3 regions of the Rhizobium sp. BR 314 genome follow, and region 3 is predicted to be linked to each of the others. Evidence: predicted binding sites of a transcription regulator. Region 3 holds the regulator's gene; each other region holds the start of a gene.
What was found. Region 3 encodes LexA, which represses DNA repair genes until DNA is damaged. Its sites were predicted from a motif close to TGTTCNNNNTGTGTTCNG; they were not measured.

Region 1: QD461_RS24100 (ATP-dependent helicase) is a predicted target of LexA. The motif match lies at 5,137-5,154, and genes of this name have one in related genera.
Region 2: QD461_RS08130 (ATP-dependent helicase) is a predicted target of LexA. The motif match lies at 3,651-3,668, and genes of this name have one in related genera.

What each region holds. Positions count from the first base shown of each region.
Region 1 is NZ_JARWLA010000023.1:12,370-19,703, forward strand. It holds gene QD461_RS24085 (GMC family oxidoreductase) at 1-690, shown strand, start outside; gene QD461_RS24090 (enoyl-CoA hydratase/isomerase family protein) at 730-1,788, shown strand; gene mmsB (3-hydroxyisobutyrate dehydrogenase) at 1,913-2,794, shown strand; gene QD461_RS24100 (ATP-dependent helicase) at 2,985-5,060, opposite strand; gene QD461_RS24105 (SMP-30/gluconolactonase/LRE family protein) at 5,334-6,209, shown strand; gene secD (protein translocase subunit SecD) at 6,284-7,334, opposite strand, start outside.
Region 2 is NZ_JARWLA010000004.1:219,228-226,561, reverse strand. It holds gene QD461_RS08140 (efflux RND transporter permease subunit) at 1-2,164, opposite strand, end outside; gene QD461_RS08135 (efflux RND transporter periplasmic adaptor subunit) at 2,194-3,360, opposite strand; gene QD461_RS08130 (ATP-dependent helicase) at 3,721-6,183, shown strand; gene QD461_RS08125 (winged helix-turn-helix transcriptional regulator) at 6,284-6,646, opposite strand; gene gstA (glutathione transferase GstA) at 6,797-7,334, shown strand, end outside.
Region 3 is NZ_JARWLA010000009.1:31,347-38,680, forward strand. It holds gene eno (phosphopyruvate hydratase) at 1-525, opposite strand, end outside; gene kdsA (3-deoxy-8-phosphooctulonate synthase) at 673-1,512, opposite strand; gene QD461_RS14205 (VOC family protein) at 1,509-2,396, opposite strand; gene lexA (transcriptional repressor LexA) at 2,815-3,537, shown strand; gene QD461_RS14215 (hypothetical protein) at 3,518-4,267, opposite strand; gene QD461_RS14220 (ComEC/Rec2 family competence protein) at 4,267-4,866, opposite strand; gene QD461_RS14225 (ComEC/Rec2 family competence protein) at 4,869-5,111, opposite strand; gene QD461_RS14230 (DUF4131 domain-containing protein) at 5,021-5,974, opposite strand; gene gltA (citrate synthase) at 6,256-7,334, shown strand, end outside.

The sequences.
Region 1 (7,334 bases), on a different contig from region 3:
ACCGGCGTTCCCACACTGAACGAGAAGGCGACAAGCCTTATCGGCAAGGCGGCGATCGGCCTCGAATATCTGGTTCGCCGCTCAGGCCCGATGGCGATGGCGCCGAGCCAGCTCGGCATCTTCACGCGTTCCGGCCCCGACAAGGAAACGCCGGACCTGCAATATCACGTGCAGCCGGTCTCGCTCGACAAATTCGGCGATCCGGTTCATCCCTTTCCGGCCATCACCGCCAGCGTCTGTAATCTTCGGCCCGAAAGCCGCGGTTCGGTGCATGTGCGCAGTCCTGATTTCGCTCTGCAGCCGGCGATCAGCCCGAACTATCTTTCCGCCGCGCGAGACCGGGAAATCGCCGTGCGCTCCATTCGCCTGACCCGGCGGATCGTAGCGCAGCCCTCGTTTGCCCGCTTCAGGCCGGAGGAGTTCAAGCCCGGGCCGGCCTATGAGACGGATGCGGATCTGGAGCGGGCCGCCGGCGATATCGGCACGACGATTTTCCATCCGGTCGGCACGTGCCGCATGGGCGGCGACGCGCAAAGTGTGGTCGATCCCCGCCTGCGCTTGCGGGCATTGGCAAAGTTGCGCATCGCCGATGCCTCCGTCATGCCGTCGATCACATCGGGCAATACCAATTCGCCAACCATTATGATCGCCGAAAAGGCAGCCGAGATGATCCTTGCCGACCACAGATGAAGCCCTATTCATGGGTGGCAGCAAGGACAGGAGATTTGCATGGATACTACGGACGAGGTCATCATCGAGCGGCGCGGATCGGCCGGCGTCATCAGGCTCAATCGCCCGAAGGCGCTGAACAGCCTGACATTGCCGATGGTACGGGTCATCGCTCCGGCCCTGGAGGATTTCGCCGCCGATCCAGCGATCGCAAGCGTCATTGTTATGGGCGAGGGCGAGCGCGGCTTTTGCGCGGGCGGCGATATCCGCCTGCTGCATCGGAGCGGCAAGGAAGGCACAGGCGAAGCGGAAACCTTCTGGCGGGAAGAATTCCTGCTCAACCATGCCATCTCTCGCTACCCAAAACCCTATGTCGTGTTGATGGATGGCATCACCATGGGCGGTGGTGTCGGCCTCTCGGCGCACGGCAGCCATCGCGTCGTCACCGAGCGCACCCGCCTTGCCATGCCCGAAACCGGCATCGGCTATTTCCCTGATGTCGGCGCCACGTGGCTGCTGCCGCGCGCGCCGGGGGAAGCCGGAACCTGGATGGGACTGACCGGCCTTACCATCGAAGCTGCCGATGTTATCCATGCCGGTTTTGCCGATCACCATGTCGCATCCTCGGCGCTGCCGGCACTCATGGATGAGATAGCAGCGCTGCCTGCTGCTGCCTCTGCTGCAGACGTCCATGCTCTGATCCGGACGATGGCGGCGGATACCGGCGAAAGCCGGCTTGCGGCAAACCGCGAGGTGATCGACCGCACGTTCTCGGCAGACACAGTGGAAGGGATCCTAGCGGCGTTGGCTGGTGAGCCGGGAGAGTTTGCCGCTGAAGCCGCCGGCGTGATCGCCAGCCGCTCGCCGACCAGCCTGAAGCTGACCTTGCGGCTTCTCAGGGCAGGGCGAACGAGCGCCAATCTTGCCGAATGCCTCAATCGTGAACTCGGTGCCTGCAGAGGCATATTGTATAATCACGATTTCTACGAAGGTGTGCGCGCTGCTGTTATCGACAAGGACCGCAATCCGAAATGGTCCCCGGCAAGCCTTGCCGACGTCACCGCCGATGATATCGACCGCTTCTTCGTGCCGGCGCAGCCGCCGCTTTTCGCGAGCTAGACCGGTTCAGCTGATCACGGGATTTCTGAACCGCTCTATCTCACCACTTTAAGCAATTCCGGAACGGAAGGCCGATCTGCGTCTTTCCCGGAATTGCTTCAACCGATCATGGGAGGAAAACATCATGACACGGATCGCATTCATCGGCCTCGGCAACATGGGAGGCCCGATGGCGGCCAATCTGGTCAAGGCGGGCCATGCCGTCACCGGGTTCGACCTCTCGCACGATGTGCTGAAGGTGGCCGAAGCGTCGGGAGTAAAACCTGCGGGCGTGCTCACGGAGGCTTTGGCCGACGCGGAAGTGGTGGTGACCATGCTGCCGAAGGGCCAGCATGTCCTCACCGTCTGGACGGATGTGCTGCGCTCCGTGCCCAAGGGGACCTTGGTGATCGACAGTTCCACAATCGACGTCGACAGCGCCCGCAAAGCGCATGCCATGGCAGGCGATGCAGGCTGCCTCTCGCTCGATGCGCCGGTGTCCGGCGGCACGGGCGGCGCGGCGGCTGGAACGTTGACCTTCATGGCCGGCGGTTCGACGGAGAGCTTTGCTGCCGCCAAGCCGCTGCTTGATGTGATGGGCAAGAAGATCGTCCATTGCGGCGATGCCGGCGCAGGCCAGGCGGCGAAGATCTGCAACAACATGATCCTCGGCATCTCCATGATCGGCGTCTGCGAGGCTTTCGTGCTCGGCGAAAAGCTCGGTCTCTCGCATCAGGCCCTCTTCGACGTTGCCTCGACTTCGTCCGGCCAGTGCTGGTCGATCAATACCTATTGCCCGGTGCCCGGCCCCGTACCGACCTCGCCCGCCAACAATGACTACAAGCCCGGTTTCGCGGCCGCCTTAATGCTCAAGGACCTGCGCCTGTCGCAGGAAGCTGCACTATCGAGCGGCGCGTCGACGCCTCTGGGCGCCGAAGCGGCACAGCTATACGCGCTCTTCGAAAAGCTCGGCAATGGCGGCCGGGATTTTTCGGCTATTATCGAGATGTTTCGGGAAGCGAAGTGAGGATTGCCGGTGACAGTGAGGGGCGTGAAAAGCTGCCCCTCACCCCCGGCCCTCTCCCCGCATGCGGGAGAGGGGGAGTTATGCCCCACGTAGCTTTCGGTGGCTGAGGAGCCTGCGGTTTTGCACGATCGTTCCCTCTCCCCGCTTGCGGGGAGAGGGCTAGGGTGAGGGGCTTTTTGGGAGGCTCAACTCACCGCCACATGCCCCGCATGCGCGCACCCACGTCGACTCGCACCTCTCGCGCCCGAATGGCGGCCGCACTTTCAGCCCGTGCCTGCGGCCAGCCGCAGACCTCAAAGAACTGCAGCAGCGTCGCCGGAATGAAGCGGGTGCGGGAGGCAAAGACATGCCTGTCGCCCTGCGCATGTTGGCCGTGCACGAAGAAGCGCTGCGGAATGACGAGATCGAGATTGTCCTTGGCCCGCGTCATGGCGACATAAAGCAGCCGTCGCTCCTCTTCGATTTCGGCGGATGATCCGACCGCGAGATCGGCGGGGATGCAGCCGTCGACGGCGTTGAGGATGAAGACCTTCGTCCATTCCTGCCCCTTGGCGGAATGGATGGTCGACAGGATCAGATAGTCTTCGTCGAGCAGCGGCACGCCGGCCTGATCGCTGGTGGCGTCAGGCGGATCGAGCGTCAGTTCGGTCAGGAAGCGCTCGCGCGAGCCGTAGCCTGCTGCGATCTGCTCCAGCTGGATGAGATCCGCCAGTCGCGTCGATGCATCCTCGTGTACCCGCTCCAGATGCGGCTCGTACCATTGCCGAACCAGACCGATTTCGGCCGGCCATCCGGCCCCGCCGCTTTTGACCTCCCGTATCGTCTCGACGAAAGTGGTCCAGTCGTCTCCCGTGCGGGGCGGCGGCGGCAGGTCGGTCAGCGCCGTGATCGGGCTTGCCTCTTCGCCGATCTGGTCGAGCACGCGCTGCGCCGTCGAAGGGCCAACGCCGGGCAGCAGCTGCATCAGGCGGAAGCCTGCTACGCGGTCGCGCGGGTTCTGGGCAAAGCGCAGGGCCGCCAGCATGTCCTTGACATGGGCGCTGTCGAGGAACTTCAGCCCTCCGAACTTGACGAAGGGAATGTTGCGCCCGGTGAGCTCCACTTCCAGTGGGCCGCTATGGCTTGACGTGCGGAAGAGCACGGCCTGCTGTTTGAGCCTTGCGCCGCCCTCACGATTTTCCAGCACCTGATCAGCGATGTAACGCGCCTGGTCGGCCTCGTCACGCACCGTCACGAGCCGCGGGCGCTCTGTGCTCTGCCGCTCGGTGCGCAGGTTCTTGGTAAAGCGCTCCGAGGCGAGATCGATCACGGCATTGGCGGCAGCGAGGATCGGCTGTGTGGAGCGATAATTGCGGTCGAGCGTCACGATATCGGCCGAGGGCGTGAAGGCTTTCGGGAAGTCGAGAATATTGCGCACGGTCGCGGCACGGAAGGAATAGATCGACTGCGCATCGTCTCCGACGACGGTCAATCCTCGGCCGTCCGGCTTCAGGGCCAATAGAATGGAGGACTGCAGCCGGTTGGTATCCTGATATTCGTCGACAAGCACATGATCGAAGCGGCTGCCGATATCCTCGGCGATCAGCGGCTCCTGCAGCATATGCGCCCAGTAGAGCAGCAGGTCGTCGTAATCGAGCACGTTCTGCACCTGCTTCGCCTCGACATAACAGGCGAAGAGATCGCGCAACTGCTGCTCCCACATGGCGCACCAAGGAAAGTAATCCCGCAGCACGCCATCGAGTGGCGCCTCCGCATTGACTGAACGGGAGTAGATGGCAAGACACGTCGCCTTGGTCGGGAAACGGCTTTCGGTCTTGGAAAAGCCGAGGTCGTGACGCGCGAGATTCATCAGATCGGCGCTGTCTTCCCGGTCGTGGATCGTAAAGGCCGGATCGATGCCGATCTGCTCGGCGTAATCCCGCAGCAGGCGCGCGCCGATGCCGTGGAATGTACCCGTCCAGGCAAGCGCATCGGCGGTGATGCCGGCATTCGTACCCAGCACCTCGCGACAGATCCGCTCGACGCGGCGGCCCATCTCGGCGGCGGCGCGGCGCGAGAATGTCATCAGCAGGATACGGCGCGGATCCGCGCCTTTGACGATCAGATGTGCGACGCGATGGGCAAGCGTGTTGGTCTTGCCGGATCCTGCTCCTGCGATGACCAGCAGCGGACCGGCGACATGGCCGTCACCCTCAGTCGTGCCATGCTCCACCGCCAGCCGTTGCTCCGGGTTGAGCTTTTCCAGATAGGCTGTGGCAGCGGTCATGAATTCTCCTGAACATGCCGGATTGAATATGGCCAGGCACGATCCACGGCGAATCGCATCGGCGAGATTATCCGGACGTTCTATGGATGTTCCGAATCGCCAAAGCCTGTCAAGATTGGGGAGCCGCACGCGGATATGAGCCCTTGTGCAGGAATCTTATCCGGATTCGCTGAATTCAGGCTCGAAAAGGACTTTCTTCTTTCTTATGTATTATTCTGGCGCGGGGTTTTGAGTTTTTGGGCGTGGTAGTGCGTAGGATGAAGGTCTCAGGACATGAACGAAACGATTGCCACTAGGCTGCGTCTGCCTAGCGGGCTGGTGGCTTTACCTGATGGGCGGTTTGCACTTCTGGAGATGGATGCCAGCCGTCGCTGTCTGAAGATTTTCGAGACCAGCGGCGCATATCGGGAGATCTGCCGGATCGGCGGCAGCCCAAGCGGAATTGCGCTCGATGGGGACGGGTGCTTCTGGATAGCCGGCGGCCCGGAAAATTCGCTCGTCAGACTTTCGCCGCAAGGTCGCGTGCTGCAAGTGATCGAAGGCAGCGCAGACGGCCCATTCCTTCATCCGAGTGCACTCGCTTTCGGGCCGGACGGCCTGCTCTATATGACCGATTCCGGCATACGCCTCGATGACCTCCTCGAAGGCGGCCATATTCATCCCGATTTCTTCAAGGCTGCCTATAATGGCTGCGTCTATCAGATCGACCCCGCCGAGGGTCGCGTCATCAGGGTCCTGGCGGCTGGCCTGCTTCTGGCAAGCGGCATAGCATTCGACGCTGGCGGTCTGCTTTACTACAGTGAGACGCTGACCGGGAAAATCCACCGGCAGGTCATCGGCGGCCGGCAGGAACTGTTCGTGCAGTCCATGACGTCACCAGCCATCAATGTCTTGCGCGGGCCGTCCGGTCTCGCCTTCGATCGTACGGGCGTACTGTATTGCGCAATGTATGGGCTCGGAGAAATTCTGCTTGTCGATGGCGACGGAAAAAGAACCGGTCATATCCGCACGAACGGCTCGAGGCCGGGCAATATCGCGTTTACGATTGATGGCAAACATCTGCTCGTCAGCGAACAGGAAAACGATGTCGTTGAAAAAATAACAGCGCCGCGTCCCGGATTACCGCTGCATATGCCGTCCATTTCGTAGAACGGCCCCATCTCTCAGGTTAGTTGGCGGACATGCCCGGTGCCGGGCATGTCCTGTTGCAATCGAGCAGCCGTTTATTCCGCGGCAGGGATCTGCTTGTTGCCCTTGCCCGACTTGCCGTCGGTCGACGACGTATCGTTGGCGGCGGGCTTGGCATGGCGACGGCGCCAGTCGCCAAGGAAGAGCAGGGTCGGCGCTGCGATGAAGACCGAAGAGGCGCCGGCGACGAGAATGCCGAATACCATCGGGATCGCGAAGCTGGAGACGGCGCTGCCGCCCCAGATCGCCATCGGCACCAGCGCCAGGAAAGCGGTGGCGTTGGTATAGAGGCTTCGCGCCAGGGTCTCGTTGATCGACTTGTCGATGATCTCTCGCAGGGGCATCGATTTGTAGAGTCGCATATTTTCACGCATACGGTCATAGACCACGACCTTGTCGTTTACCGAGTAACCGACGAGCGTCAGGATCGCGGCGATGGCCGTCAGGTTGAAATCGAGGCCGGTGATCGCGAAGAAGCCGATCGCCTTCGTGATGTCGAGGATCAGCGTGATGATGGCGCCGACCGCGAACGGCCATTCGAAGCGATACCAGATGTAGAACAGCATCGCGAGGCTGGCGATCACGACCGACAGGATGCCGGCCTGGGCAAGCTCGCCCGAAACCTTCGGACCGATGACATCAGTGCCTTCGATACTCGCGCTCGGGTCGATCTTGACGATCTCTGCCTTGAGCTTAGTCACCGCGGCTGTCTGCGCCTCTTCGCCGCCGTCCTGCCGCTGGGCGCGGACGAGGAGGCTGTTGTTGTCGCCGAAGGACTGCAGTGCGATTTCGCCGAGGCCGAGCGTGTTCAGGCCCTCGCGGAAAGTCGCCAAATCAGCCGCTTCCTTGGTCTTGACCGACATCTGGATGCCGCCGCGGAAATCGACGCCGTAGTTGAGGCCCGGATGGAAGAACAGGACCACCGAGGCGATCGACAGGATCGCCGAGACGGTGACGCCAAAGAAACGGGCCTTCATGAACTGGATGTGCTTGTCATAGGGGCTGAAGGGGATCAGCGGCCTGATGTTGATCACCTTCAGCTTGCGGCGACGGGTGATGGCGATCATCACGACGCGTACGAAGGCG
Region 2 (7,334 bases), on a different contig from region 3:
TGCCGAGATCGGACGCCCGCTCCCGGTCGATATTGACGGAGACCTGCGCCTGCGTCGGTTCGCTATTGAGCCGCGGCGTATCGAAGCGACCGGTCGCATCGAGCGCGTGAACCAGCTTCAAGGCCGCTTCGGTCAACGCTTCGTGATTGCTGCCGATAATGGCCATCTGCACACCGCTACCGGCGCCGCGAATGCGAAGGCTGTTGGCCTGAATGACATTGCCGCGCAGAGCCGGAACATCAGCCATGACGCGGTTGATATCGGCGACAATCTCTTGTTGCGTGCGATGCCGCTCATCCCAGGGCGCCAGCGTTAGCACCATGAAACCGGTGTTCTTCTGGCTGTTCAGGCCGGAAATCGCATAAATATTGCGAAGATCGCCGCTATCCATCAGTGGCTGCAGCCGCTCCTCCACACGCTGCAGCTGATCCTTGGTGTAGTCGAGGCCAGCCCCTTGCGGCGTGGTCAGCCGCAGCATCACCATTGCCCGATCTTCATTGGGCGTGAGCTCGCTTTTGACATTCGTGAAGGCGAAGATGGCGGCGGCCGAAAACAGGGAGCAGAAGACGATGACCACGAGCGGCGCATTGAGACAGGCAAGCAGCGTGCGGCGATAGACATCGGCAAACAGCTCGCCGAAACGGCCGAGCATGCCGTGATCCTCGCGCATCTCCTTGGTCAGCATTCTCGAGGCGAGCATCGGACAAAGCGTCAGCGCCACGATCGACGACAGGCCCACAGAGAAGGCCAGCACGAATCCGAACTCACGGAACAGGCCACCTACCTGCCCCGGCAGGAATGACAGCGGAATGAACACGGCGGCAAGCGTCGCCGTCGTGGCGATAACGGCAAAAAAGACCTCACGCGTCCCAAGCACCGCGGCGGCCCGTGGTCCGATCTTCTCGGCACGGCGACGAACGATGTTTTCCAGCACCACGATGGCGTCATCGACCACAAGGCCTGTGGCAAGCACGATCGCCAGCAGCGTCAGGATGTTGATCGAGAATCCGACTATATAGAGGGCGGCAAGGGTGCCCGTCAGCGCCACCGGCATGGTGACGACGGGGATCAGCGTTGCCCGCCAGTCCCGCAGAAACAGATAGATGACGATGGTGACGATGACAGCCGAAAGGACGAGCGCCAGCATCACCTCATGGATGGCGCCTTGAATGAACACGGCATCGTCGTTGGTAACGACGATACGCGTCCCCTCCGGCAGCGATTTCGAAAGCTGCGCGACGACCGCCTTGATACCCTTCGAAATATTCAGCGTATTCGACTGTGCCTGGCGGATGACGCCAAGCCCAACGCCCTGCACGCCATTGGAGCGCAACACGGTCGTCCCGTCGCGCGGGCCGAGCGTGACGGTCGCGACATCGGAAAGCCGAACGCGATCCTTGATGATGAGCCGCGAGAAATCCTCCGCCGTCTGCAGCGCGGCCGTAGCGCGCACCACGATATCCTGGCGCACGCTCTTCAGCGATCCCGCCGGCACATCGAGCGCCGCAGTGGCAAGCGCCTTCGTGAGGTCGCCGATCGTCAGACCTCGCCCTGCAAGCGCGGCCTGATCGACATCGATGCGAAAGACCTTTTCCTGCGAACCGTAAAGCTCGACATCGGCTACACCGTCAACCGAGGCGAGCCGGCTGACGATTTCCTTGTCCGCAAGCTGGGTCAGGTCGTCCATCGTCATCGTGCTGGAGGTGACCGCAAGGCGCATGATCGGCTGCGAATCCGAATCCGCCTTGACGATCTGCGGCGCATCCGCCTGATCGGGCAGCTGTTCGGAGATGCGGCCAATGGCATCGCGGACATCGTTGGCGGCAACCGAAAGATCGGTGGCGTCAGAAAACTCCAGCGTCACCCGGCTCTGTCCGAAGGACGAGCTTGATGATACCGATTTCAGACCGCTGACGCGGGCAACCGCTCCTTCGATGACCTTGGTCAGTTCCTGATTGACAGTCTGCGGCGACGCGCCTTCGAAGGTGGTTCGCACGGTAACGACGGGCCGATCGACATCCGGCAGTTCACGCACCTCGACGCCGAAATAGGCGGCAAGGCCAGCAACGACTAACAGCGTATTGAAGACCAGTGCCAGAATAGGCCGCCGTACGAAAAGTGCGGTGAAGGACTGCTTGCCCGGGCTCGCACCGGTTTCGTTCATATCGCCGCCGTGCCTTGTCCCATGCCCCATCATTGCGTCATGACCTCCGCCGCCTGGGCGACATCACGGGCGAAACGAACCGAGCCACCCTCTGTCACGCGCTGCAATCCTTCGACGACGATGAGATCGCCGTCGCGAAGATCGCCCTTCACCAACACGGCATCCGGATTGCGCTGCACGATGCTGACGCGCACCTTCGAGGACTTGCCGTCGGCAACGCGCCAGACATGCGCGCCCTCCCCATCCCATTGGACTGCGAGCGGATCGACGGAGGGATAGGAATTGCCGGCAAAGCGCATGGCGACATTGAAAGACATGCCGGCACGCAGTTCGTCGGAAGCATTGTCGATGCGCGCACGCACGCGCAGCGTCCGGCTCGCGCCATCGACGCGATTGTCCACGGCTTCGACGGCACCGGTGAAAATCCGCCCCGGCAGCGCGACCGATGTCGCCTCGACAGGCTGATCGACCTTGACCGTATTGGCAAAACGCTCGGGCACCCAATAGTCCACCAGAATCTCGGAGCGGTCGTCCAACATGACGATGTTGGTCGACGTCGTGACGTTATCGCCGACGACGACGGGAACGATGCCGACGATCCCGTCGATCGGAGCGACGATCTCGCGGCGCTTCAGGGCGAGTTCAGCCGATTGCAGCGCGAGCTTCGCCCCCTGCTCGACGATCTCAGCATCGAAGACATCCATGCGCGACACGGTAGATTTGATGTTGCGATAAAGCTGGAATTTCTCCGTCGCACTCTTCAGCGCCACTTCAGCCTGCCCGCGGGCAATGATCTGTTCGTCGTCATCGAGACGCGCCAGCACCTGCCCCTGCTTCACCCTGTCGCCCGATTTGATGAGGATCTCCCGGATGGTCCCTGCTGCCTGCGGCATGACCACGACCGAGCGGATGGCATCACCGGTGCCGATCGCGCTGAGACGGTCATTGACGATGCCGCCCTTGACCGGTTGCGTGACGACGAGCGGCGTATTCTGACCGCGCCGGGCGCCGCCATTTGCAACCTTGCCGGCCTGACCATCCTTTGCGGCATCGCTGGCCCCAAGCATCGCAACGACAGAGCCGGGAATACCAGCTTTCTGTAATAGGCCGGCCGCACCGGGCACGAATGCCACGGCAGCTGCAAAGCCTGCTACCAGTAAGAGCAAACATAAGGAAAGCTGCTTCCAGGCGGTCATGCACGTCTCCGGCTTGTTGTGTCAGAGGCGATGAAATCGCGTCGTCGGTTTGATATGGCCTCGTCTCTTCAGGAGCATGTGTTGAGGCCGGCTTCGGGTTGGTGGCGATATAACGCACGATTGTGCCCGATTTGCTGCAATATCGTTTTTTTGAGCATGAGCGGCAAGATTTGCCGCGCATTATGACAAAGTTGTAATCTTTGCGTGGACAACGATGCGTTTTATCAACGGCCTGACGCGCCGCTTGCGGCACAAAAATCCGCCTTCCCGATGACTTCCTCACCTGTGAATGTGCACTTTTTGTTCTAGTTTCGGCCCGTTTCTTTTGCCTTTCGGGGTAGAATCATTACATTGGGCCGCATGACCATCGGACACGACGACATTCCCTTCTTTGACGAGGAGCCGGAGCACCTGGCGCCGCGCCGCGCTGCGCCGGCTGCCGGCAGCGTTGGCGGCATCGCCGCCCGCGCCATGGCTGCACGCGACAGCGGCCGCCGGCCAGACTATCTTTCGGGCCTCAACCTGGAACAGGCTGAAGCGGTCGAGACGCTCGACGGCCCCGTTCTGGTGCTTGCAGGCGCCGGCACAGGCAAGACGCGAGTGCTGACGACTCGCATCGCCCATATCCTCTCCACCAACCGCGCCTTCCCCAGCCAGATCCTTGCCGTCACCTTCACCAACAAGGCGGCCCGCGAGATGAAGGAACGTATCGCGCTGCTCGTCGGCGGTGCGGTCGAAGGCATGCCCTGGCTCGGCACGTTCCACTCGATCGGCGTCAAGCTGTTGCGCCGTCATGCCGAACTGGTCGGCCTCACCTCCAGCTTCACCATTCTCGACACCGACGACGTGATCCGGCTTATCAAGCAGCTGATTCAGGCCGAAGGGCTCGACGACAAGCGCTGGCCGGCCAAGCAGTTCGCCGGCATGATCGATACGTGGAAGAACAAGGGTCTCAGTCCCGCTGATATTCCGGAGGGCGATGCCCGCGCCTTTGCCAATGGCAAGGGCCGCGAGCTCTATGTCGCCTACCAGAACCGCCTGAAGACGCTGAATGCCTGCGACTTCGGCGATCTGCTGCTGCATCCGATCAATCTGTTCCGGCGCAATCCGGACATCCTGAAAGATTATCACCAGCGCTTCCGCTACATCCTGGTCGACGAGTATCAGGACACCAACACGGCGCAGTACATGTGGTTGCGTCTGCTGGCACAGCGGCAGAAGGGCGAACCGCAGAACGTCTGCTGCGTCGGCGACGACGACCAGTCGATCTACGGCTGGCGCGGCGCCGAAGTGGACAATATCCTGCGCTTCGAGAAGGATTTTCCCGGTGCCAAGGTCATCAAGCTCGAGCGCAACTATCGCTCGACGGAGCATATTCTCGGTGCCGCTGCGCATCTGATCGCCCATAACGAGGGCCGGCTCGGCAAGACGCTGTTCACCGATCGCTCCGATCCCGACGACATCAAGGTGCAGGTGCACGCCTCCTGGGATTCCGAGGAAGAAGCCCGCGCCATCGGCGAGGAGATCGAGCAGCTTCAGCGCAACAAGCACAATCTCAACGACATCGCCATCCTCGTGCGCGCCTCCTTCCAGATGCGCGAATTCGAAGACCGTTTCGTCACGCTTGGCTTGAACTACCGCGTCGTCGGCGGCCCTCGCTTCTACGAGCGCCTCGAAATCCGCGATGCCATGGCCTATTTCCGCCTCGTCTGCCAGCCGGCCGACGATCTTGCCTTCGAGCGCATCGTCAACACGCCGAAGCGCGGTCTCGGCGACACCACCGTGCGTGCGCTGCATGACTACGCCCGCGTTCGCAATGTCCCGATGCTGGCGGCAGCGGCCGATATCATCGAAACGGACGAGATGAAGCCGAAGGCGCGCAAGGCGCTGTTCGACGTCGTGCAATCCTTCCGCCGCTGGCAGGGCCTGCTCGAAAATACGCCGCATACCGAGCTTGCCGAACAGATCCTCGAAGAGTCCGGCTATACGGACATGTGGAAGAACGACAAATCGGCGGAAGCGCCGGGACGCCTGGAAAACCTGAAAGAACTCATCCGCTCCATGGATAGTTTCGAATCCATGCGCGGCTTCCTCGAGCATGTTGCCCTCGTCATGGACACCGAGCAGAACGAGAATCTCGACGCCGTCTCCATCATGACGCTACACTCGGCCAAGGGTCTCGAATTCGAAACCGTGTTCCTGCCCGGCTGGGAAGAAGGCCTGTTTCCGCACCAGCGCTCGCTCGACGAAAGCGGCCGCGCCGGCCTCGAGGAAGAGCGCCGCCTCGCCTATGTCGGCATCACCCGCGCCAAACGCCGCTGCCACATCTGGTTCGTCTCCAACCGCCGCATTCACGGCCTCTGGCAATCCACAATCCCCTCCCGCTTCCTCGACGAGTTGCCGGAAACGCATGTTCAGGTCGCCGAAGTCGAGCAGTCCTATGGTGGGTATGGCCGCGGCGGCTACGGCCAGTCGCGCTTCGACAAGGCCGACCCTTTCGCCAACTCCTATTCCACGCCCGGCTGGAAACGTGCCCAGGCAAACCGCAATGACGCGACCCGCGACAACTGGGGCAGCCGCTCCGGCCATGCCGTCGAACGCATCGGCTACGGCGAAAGCGGCCCGAAGGTGCGCACCATCGACGGCGAGCTGGTGGCCAAATCCACATCCTCCGAACCCTCGAAATTCATGGTCGGCGACCGCGTCTTCCACATCAAATTCGGCAACGGCAATGTTTCCGAGATCGAAGGCAACAAGCTGACGATCGAATTCGATCGAGCCGGGCAGAAGCGCGTGCTGGACGGGTTTGTTGAGCGGGTGTGATTCGACTAAGCAGACCCTCTGGTTTGGGACCAGAGGGAGGCGCATTGATGCGATGGCAAAGATCAAGCAGACCGACAAGACAAACCCCGATTGGCGGGATTTATACCACGAGTTCTGGTGAAGCCGCCTCTGCGTCCGCTATCTGCGCATCCCGGTCCTTCAACCACAGCCCGAATTCCTTCACGATGGCCACCACCTTCTCCAGCCGGGTCCCATCCTCCGTCAGCGAATGTTCGACCTTCACAGGAACCGTCGGATAGACCGTCCGCTTGATGAGACCCGCCTCCTCCAGCGCCCGCAGATCAAGCGTCAGCATTCGCTGCGAGATCCCCTGCATCAGCCGCCGCAACTCATTGAAGCGCTGTGGCCCATCGACCAGATACGACACAATCAGCAGCCGCCAGCGGCCTCCCAGCAAATGCATTGCCTCCTCGACGGAGCAGCCCGTCACGGTCTTTTTCATCGCGTGCACCTCATGCCCGAGGCGGTATAATTTTTGTACCTAGATGTCAAACTTTTCCGTTCTTACTATTCCATACCAAGGGGACTACTTGGTTCAGCGACAGCCTTTCCACGTGAAGGCTGACACTGGAAAACACCATGGAGACCCCTCGTGAAACTGTATTACTTGCCCGCAAGCTGCTCACTCTCCCCGCATATCGTCATCAATGAACTCGGCCTCGACGTCGAACTGATCAGAGTGGATCACACCACGCACAAGACCGAAGCGGGATTGGATTTCCATGACATCAATCCGCACGGTTATGTCCCTCTACTCGAACTCCGCAACGGTGATCGCCTGCGGGAGGGGCCGGCCATCGTGCAATATCTGGCCGACCTGAAACCCGAGGCCGGACTGGCCGCGCCGGCTGGCACGATGGAGCGATACCGATTGCAAGAAATGCTCGGCTTCCTATCCACGGAAATCCACAAGGGCTTCATTCCGCTCCTCTATGCGCGATTGGCTGGAAACTATGTCGAGGCGGCAAGGCCGAAGCTTGAAAAGCGTTTTCAATGGATCGATGCACATCTCGCCGATCGCCCCTTCCTGATGAGGGATCGTTTCACGGTTGCTGACGCCTATCTATTCGCCCTGACAGGATGGGGCCAGGCCGTCTGGCTCAAGTCCTATTACAAAGCCGACATCCATT
Region 3 (7,334 bases):
GCGGATGGATTCGGCGCCAACCGGCAGGATCATGAATTCCTGGAAGTCGATTGGGTTGTCAGCGTGGGCGCCGCCGTTGATGATGTTCATCATCGGAACCGGCAGCAGGCGGGCGTGAGCGCCGCCAACATAACGATAGAGCGGCAGGTTGGCGCTCTGGGCAGCAGCCTTGGCGACAGCAAGCGAAACACCGAGGATGGCGTTGGCGCCGAGGCGCGACTTGTTCGGCGTGCCGTCGAGCTCGATCATGATGTTGTCGAGCTGGATCTGATTTTCGGCATCCATGCCGCCGATCGCATCGAAGATTTCCGAGTTGACGGCTTCGACGGCCTTTTCAACACCCTTGCCATGGTAGCGCTTGCCGCCATCGCGAAGCTCGACGGCTTCATGTGCGCCGGTCGACGCGCCCGACGGAACCGCCGCGCGGCCCATGCTGCCATCTTCGAGGTAGACATCGACTTCGACAGTCGGATTGCCACGGCTGTCGAGAATCTCGCGGGCGATAATGTCGGTGATTGCGGTCATGATAGCTTCCTGCTCGCTGGTTTATAAATCGATTTAAATCGTCATAATCGAAGGCGCGGAAATTTCAATGCGGAACCGCGCCTTGATTTGACACTCCTACAGGCCGCCTAGTGCAAATTCATGTCAGCCTGTTGAATGCCTGTATTTTCAAGCCTTGGCGATGGCGTCGAAGGCCAGCAGCTTCTCGAGAAGCCGCGGCATATCCTTCAGATACACCATGTTCGGGCCGTCTGACGGCGCGTTGTCCGGATCCTCATGCGTTTCGAGGAAGACGCCGGCAACACCGACAGCAACGGCGGCGCGCGCCAGCGTCTCGACGAACCGGCGGTCGCCACCTGTCGAACCACCCTGCCCGCCGGGCTGCTGCACCGAGTGAGTCGCATCAAAGATGACGGGCGCACCCATCGCCGCCATGATCGGCAGCGAGCGCATGTCGGAGACGAGCGTGTTGTAGCCGAAGGAGGCGCCGCGCTCGCAAAGCAGAATGTTCTGATTGCCGCTGTCATTGAGCTTGGCAAGCACGTTCTTCATGTCCCATGGCGCCAGGAACTGGCCCTTCTTGACGTTGACGACGCGGCCGGTCTGGGCGGCGGCGACCAGAAGATCGGTCTGGCGCGATAGAAAGGCCGGGATCTGCAGGATATCGACCGTCTTGGCAACGACAGCGCATTGCTCTTCTGTGTGGATATCGGTCAGAACAGGAAAGCCATATTCCTTCTTCAGATCAGCAAAGACTTCCATCGACTTCTCAAGACCGATGCCGCGCTTGCCCGACAGCGAAGTACGGTTCGCCTTGTCGTAAGAGGATTTGTAGACGAGGCCGATGCCGAGCTTGTCGCAGAGCTCCTTCAAAACGCCGGCGACCATGAAGGCATGTTCGCGGCTTTCCATCTGGCAGGGACCGGCAATCAGGGAGAGCTTGGCGGTGTTGGAAAACAGAACCTTGGAGGCTCCCTCGCCGACAACCACTTCGGAATTCGTGCTCATGCTATCTCCTCGAAGGCGAACACTGCGCCATGTTCAGGCGCCAGCCGCGCCAAAATACGATTGTTCTTACGCGTATATGTGACGCCGTTAGCAGCGAAATGCGACGATGTCACGGAAAGATCGCGTGTTTTGAAAAGGATTGCCCGCGCCCGCAGACCCGGATCTTCGTTGCCGACCCGCAAGTCGTAAAAGGCTTCCATGCCCTCCGGGGTCAGAAGCTCGATATCGGCATTGGCAGATCTTACCGTCAGTCCGAAGGAATGCTCCGATACCTTTGGTCCGCTGACGACCTCTTCGAAAAAGCTGCGGAAGGCGGCCGGCCGCGTTGCCGAGATCGCTACCCGCGCAATGCCGCTGACACCGTTTGCATGGCGCTCAAGCACACCGCGATCGGTGGGCAGCGGATTGATGCGCTGGCAGCTGAATGCGAGCAAATCGGGCGAACGCAGGTCGGACGCAAAGGCCAGGCGAAATCCGGCCACGGTTTCCGTTCCGTCAGGCATTTTCATCGGCCGTGAGAAATCCAGCATCGGGCCGGCCGAGATCGCTGCGGCTTTGAAGCGCTCATCATCCGCTACGGCATCATTCGTTCCGAAAACCACGGCAGAGAATCCGTCTTCTCCGACGCGAAAGCGATAGGCCTGGTCGCGCGCCACGAAGACATTGCCTTCGATAAAGCTCGCCTCGCACTGTTCTTGCGAGGCTACACCCAAAGGTTCGAGATAGGTCTTGTCGGAAAAGAAGACGCAGGCATTTTCGGTGCCGAAGGGATGGCGCGCATCGGGAGCAACCGTAAAGCCGAGCTTGCCGAGCCGCTCGCGCGCCAGGGCGATGTTGATCGTCGGCAACACGAGATGATCCAGCGGATGCGGCAACGAAGTCATGGCTTCTCCTCTTTCCCAACGGCGGTAGATTTGCGCCCATCCATCGCGTATTTCAAGATGAAAGCGAAGCGCGCGACGACAGCTCCAAGTGCGCAATATGATCGCGCAAACGTGATTGCTGATTCTCCCCTGTAGCCGGCTCAGCTGGCTTGATTTCGAGATCGCCGAACCAGAACGCAGACGGAAAAATCCGGTGTCAACCTAGGCCTGAAAAGGAGGAATTCCCCATATTTTTCACAATGTTATATCTATTTCAGCACGCTGGCTTTTACAGCCCGTCCATTCGCGGGTGATAATTATTTAATTGTCCGAGCAAGCTTTTAACGAAATTTAAGTGCTTGCGGAACACATATGGAACATATAGTGTCCGTTCTGGATTTGTTTCACGACCTTTTCTTGATTCTGGGGTTCCAAGACGATGTTGACGCGCAAGCAACAGGAACTGCTTCTCTTCATTCACGAGCGGATGAAGGAGTCCGGCGTTCCGCCATCCTTCGACGAGATGAAGGATGCGCTGGATCTGGCCTCCAAGTCCGGCATTCACCGCCTCATCACGGCATTGGAGGAGCGCGGCTTCATCCGTCGCCTGCCGAACCGCGCCAGGGCACTTGAGGTCATCAAGCTCCCGGATGCCTATAATCCGAGCTTGCAGCCGCGCCGCGGCTTTTCGCCAAGCGTTATCGAGGGCAGCCTCGGCAAGCTCCAGCCGGTCGCGCCCCCGCCTCCGCCGAAAGTAACCCATGAAGATCACAGCAGTTCGGTATCCGTACCCGTGATGGGCCGCATCGCTGCCGGCGTTCCGATCTCGGCCATTCAGAACAATACGCATGACATAACCGTCCCCGCCGATATGCTCGGCGCTGGTGATCATTATGCCTTGGAGGTGCGAGGCGACTCGATGATCGACGCCGGCATTTTCGACGGCGATACAGTCATCATTCGCAATTCGACGACAGCAAACCCCGGTGATATCGTCGTTGCGCTTGTCGACGACGAAGAAGCAACGCTGAAGCGCTTCCGTCGCAAGGGTGCATCGATCGCTCTCGAGGCTGCCAACCCTGCCTATGAGACCCGTATTTTCGGACCGGATCGCGTCAAGGTTCAGGGCAAGCTTGTCGGGCTCATTCGGCGTTATCACTGACAGGTGACACCGGCGCGATTGGCGCGCCGAATGTCCCCGTGCGCCGATCATAGGTTCGTTGCCGCGTCCATGGCCGTTGCGGATCTTCGAATGCTGTAAGGACAGTGGGCTTGTCGCCGCTCAGATCCATTTCGACCGAGCCGGTCCGCCTTAATGTCGCGCCTGTATAAAGCGTTGCGCCGGAGCGACAATGATCGAGGCGCAGACGTATTGATGTGACGACGATATTCGCCGTATCGCAGGCCGGTGGAAGATAGGCGGCATTTTCGATCGTTACCAACACGGCGCCATTTTCAAGCATCGCCACGCACCACGCACCTTTCTGACAGGCGAAACGCCCCTGCATGGTTCGATCGAGAGCATCCTCCATTGCCCTGCGGACCGCCTTCTGTTCGTCGTTGTTCAATCGACGGCGACGCTCGGCCTTGCTGATCTTAGGCAGGCTGCTGTCGGCAACAAGCATGGTGGGAGGCTGATGTTCGAATGCGACGAGTGCCGTTTGCCATTGCTCGAAAATGAAAGCCTGCGGCCTTTCCCGGTTAGTCGCCAATATATTGTCCTGCTCTAGTGCGACCAGGACACCATCCTCGGAAATCATGAGATCGGGCTTGGATACGCCCGAACCCAAAGCCGCTGCCCCAATCGTTGCAAGCGCGAGCAACAGTCCGAGATGGCGCAGCTTGGTGCGCAAAACGCTCATCATCAGAAAGCCGGCAATGAAGGTCGGCATCAGCCACGGCGGCTGACGTCCAAACGTAATATCGCCGCCCCAGCCGGCGACCGTCTTGGCGACCAGAATGACGAGCTCCAGTCCCTCCCCGTGACTTTCCAGAATGGCCCGTCGAGACCAAAAGGCATCATCAACATCGCAGCCATGCCGAATGGCATCACGATGAAAGAAACGATCGGCATAGCGGCGAGATTGGCGGGAAGGCCATATGTCGCCAAACGATGAAAATGCTCTATCGAGAAGATTGCCGTCGATGCGCCGCCGATGAATGAGGTCGATAATATCCCACCGAAAAAGCGTGCAACGAACAGCAATGGGCCGAGGAACCTAAAGCGCGAAAGCATATTTTCGCGATGCGGCCGTCGTTTCCAAAGCGTATAGCCTGATACCAGCGCGAGCGTTGCTGCATAGGACATCTGAAAGCTAGGCCCAAGCACCTGCGACGGCGAAAGGATGAGGATGACGATTGCCGAGAGCGCCACGTTTCGCAGACTGAGCGACGGTCGATCGAACAGAACCGCGACCAGCATGATCGCCATCATGATGAAGGCCCGCTCCGCCGATACGCCGAAGCCGGAAATGAGGTAATAGGCGGTCACTGTCAGAAGCGCGCCGAAGGCGGCGATCTTCTTGGTTGGGTAAGCCTGGGCAAGACCCGGAAAAGGCTAAATAAATAGCGCAGCCCGACATAGAAGATACCCGCCGACAATGCCATGTTCAGGCCGGAAATGGCGATGATATGGGTGAGCCCGGCTACTCGGAGCGCTTCGGTCGTGTCGTCCGAAATCGCCCGTCTCTCGTCGGCGACAAGTGCCGCCGCAAAGGCTCCGGTATCGCCGGGCAAAGTCCTTCGGATCCTGTCCCAATGCTGTTGCGAAGACCGGCGAGCCAGATGTCCACCTTGGCCAGCCACGACGTCTCCGAATTGTCACTACTCAGAGATAAAAGTATCGGCGGGCCATAGGCAAAGCCATTCGCGCCAATGCCGTTGAAATAGGCACTGAAGGCGAAATCGTTGAGACGCGGCAATGCGGGGCCGGCGGGCGGCGTCAGTCTCGCCCTCACCTGAATGCGGTCGCCCAGATTGAAGGGTTCGGCCTGTTTGCGCACGTAGATGGTCACGCGCTCCGGTGGCCTGTGAATGGAAGGATTCTCGGTCGCGTCGACTTTAACGATGTACCGCCAGCGTCCATTGTCGTAGGTCTCGCGCCTCTCGATCCGACCGGTCACGGTCGTCGTCACGGCCGAGTCGAGCATGATGGTCGAAGCCCGCCAGCTTTCCCAGTGCGCAAGGGCCATGCCGAGGCTTGTGAGCATGCCGGCGAACAGCAGGTGCCGAAGCAACCGGCCCGCCTCCCTATTGAACACAAATCCGCATGTCAGCAGAAGAAGCACTGCCAGAACCGTTTGCAGGGGAGGATCGCTGTCAAAGGTGAACCAAAAGATCGCGCCGACGCCCATATAGATCGGCGCAAGCAGGATAGCGCGACCGTGGACCGCCTCCTCTTCAATCAGCCGGCCGATCGCGACTCGCATGCGACCAAGGGCGAGATAAAACCGCACGATCAGCGATACCTGATCTTGCGTACGCTCCCGTTGCCCGGTTTTGATACGCAAGGTGATTGAGGCGACGGCATGACGATCCAGCGAAGGCAGAGCAAGGTCCCGGCCATCCTCCTGCTGCTCCGGTGCCTCCAAATTAGGCATTCGCCGCCTGCCCCACGCAAAACCACAGCTTCCGCGCGATTTTTGCCGTCACCACCAGGTGATTTCAACCAAAATCCGCATGATTGCGACGAAAAAGAGCCTCGCGCGTCACACGCTATGACCAACGCATTTAGTGCAGTGCCCAAAAGTTGATACTGCGATGCACAAATCGGCACTCGGATAACTTGGCATTAGGCTCTGGATCATATAGCTAGTCGGTAGTCGCTTAACCTTTTGGCGCTTTTTATGGCGTCAATCCCGCCAAATCTTGGAGGATCAGCATGACGGAACAAAGCGCGAAACTAACTTGGGGCGAAAAGACGGTGGACTTGCCGGTCAAGACCGGAACCATCGGCCCAAGTGTCATTGATATTGGTGCCCTTTATAAGAACACCTCCACGTTCACCTACGATCCTGGCTTCACCTCGACCGCGTCGTGCGAGTCCAGTATCACCTATATTGATGGCGACGAAGGCGTCCTGCTGCACCGCGGCTATCCGATCGATCAGCTGGCCGAACACGGCGATTTCCTGGAAGTCTGCTACCTGCTCCTCTACGGCGAATTGCCGACGGCAGCCCAGAAGAAGGACTTCGACTATCGCGTCGTGCACCACACGATGGTGCATGAGCAGATGTCGCGCTTCTTCACCGGTTTCCGCCGCGACGCGCATCCGATGGCCGTCATGTGCGGCTGCGTCGGCGCTCTGTCGGCCTTCTATCACGACTCGACCGACATCACCGATCCGCATCAGCGTATGGTCGCAAGCTTGCGCATGATCGCCAAGATGCCGACGCTCGCCGCCATGGCTTATAAGTACCATATCGGCCAGCCCTTCGTTTATCCGAAGAACGATCTCGACTACGCATCGAACTTCCTGCGCATGTGCTTTGCCGTTCCTTGCGAAGAATATGTGGTCAATCCGGTGCTCGCTCGCGCCATGGACCGCATCTTCATCCTGCATGCCGACCACGAGCAGAATGCATCGACCTCGACGGTTCGCCTCGCCGGCTCTTCGGGTGCCAATCCGTTCGCCTGTATCGCAGCAGGCATTGCCTGCCTCTGGGGTCCGGCTCACGGCGGCGCCAACGAAGCCGCGCTGAACATGCTGAGCGAAATCGGCTCGGTTGACCGCATTCCGGAATACATCGCGCGCGCCAAGGATAAGAACGATCCGTTCCGTCTGATGGGCTTCGGTCACCGCGTTTACAAGAACTACGATCCGCGCGCCAAGATCATGCAGAAGACGGCGCACGAAGTTCTCGGCGAACTCGGCATCAAGGACGATCCGTTGCTCGATATCGCGATCGAGCTCGAGCGCATCGCCCTGACGGACGAATATTTCATCGAGAAGAAGCTCTA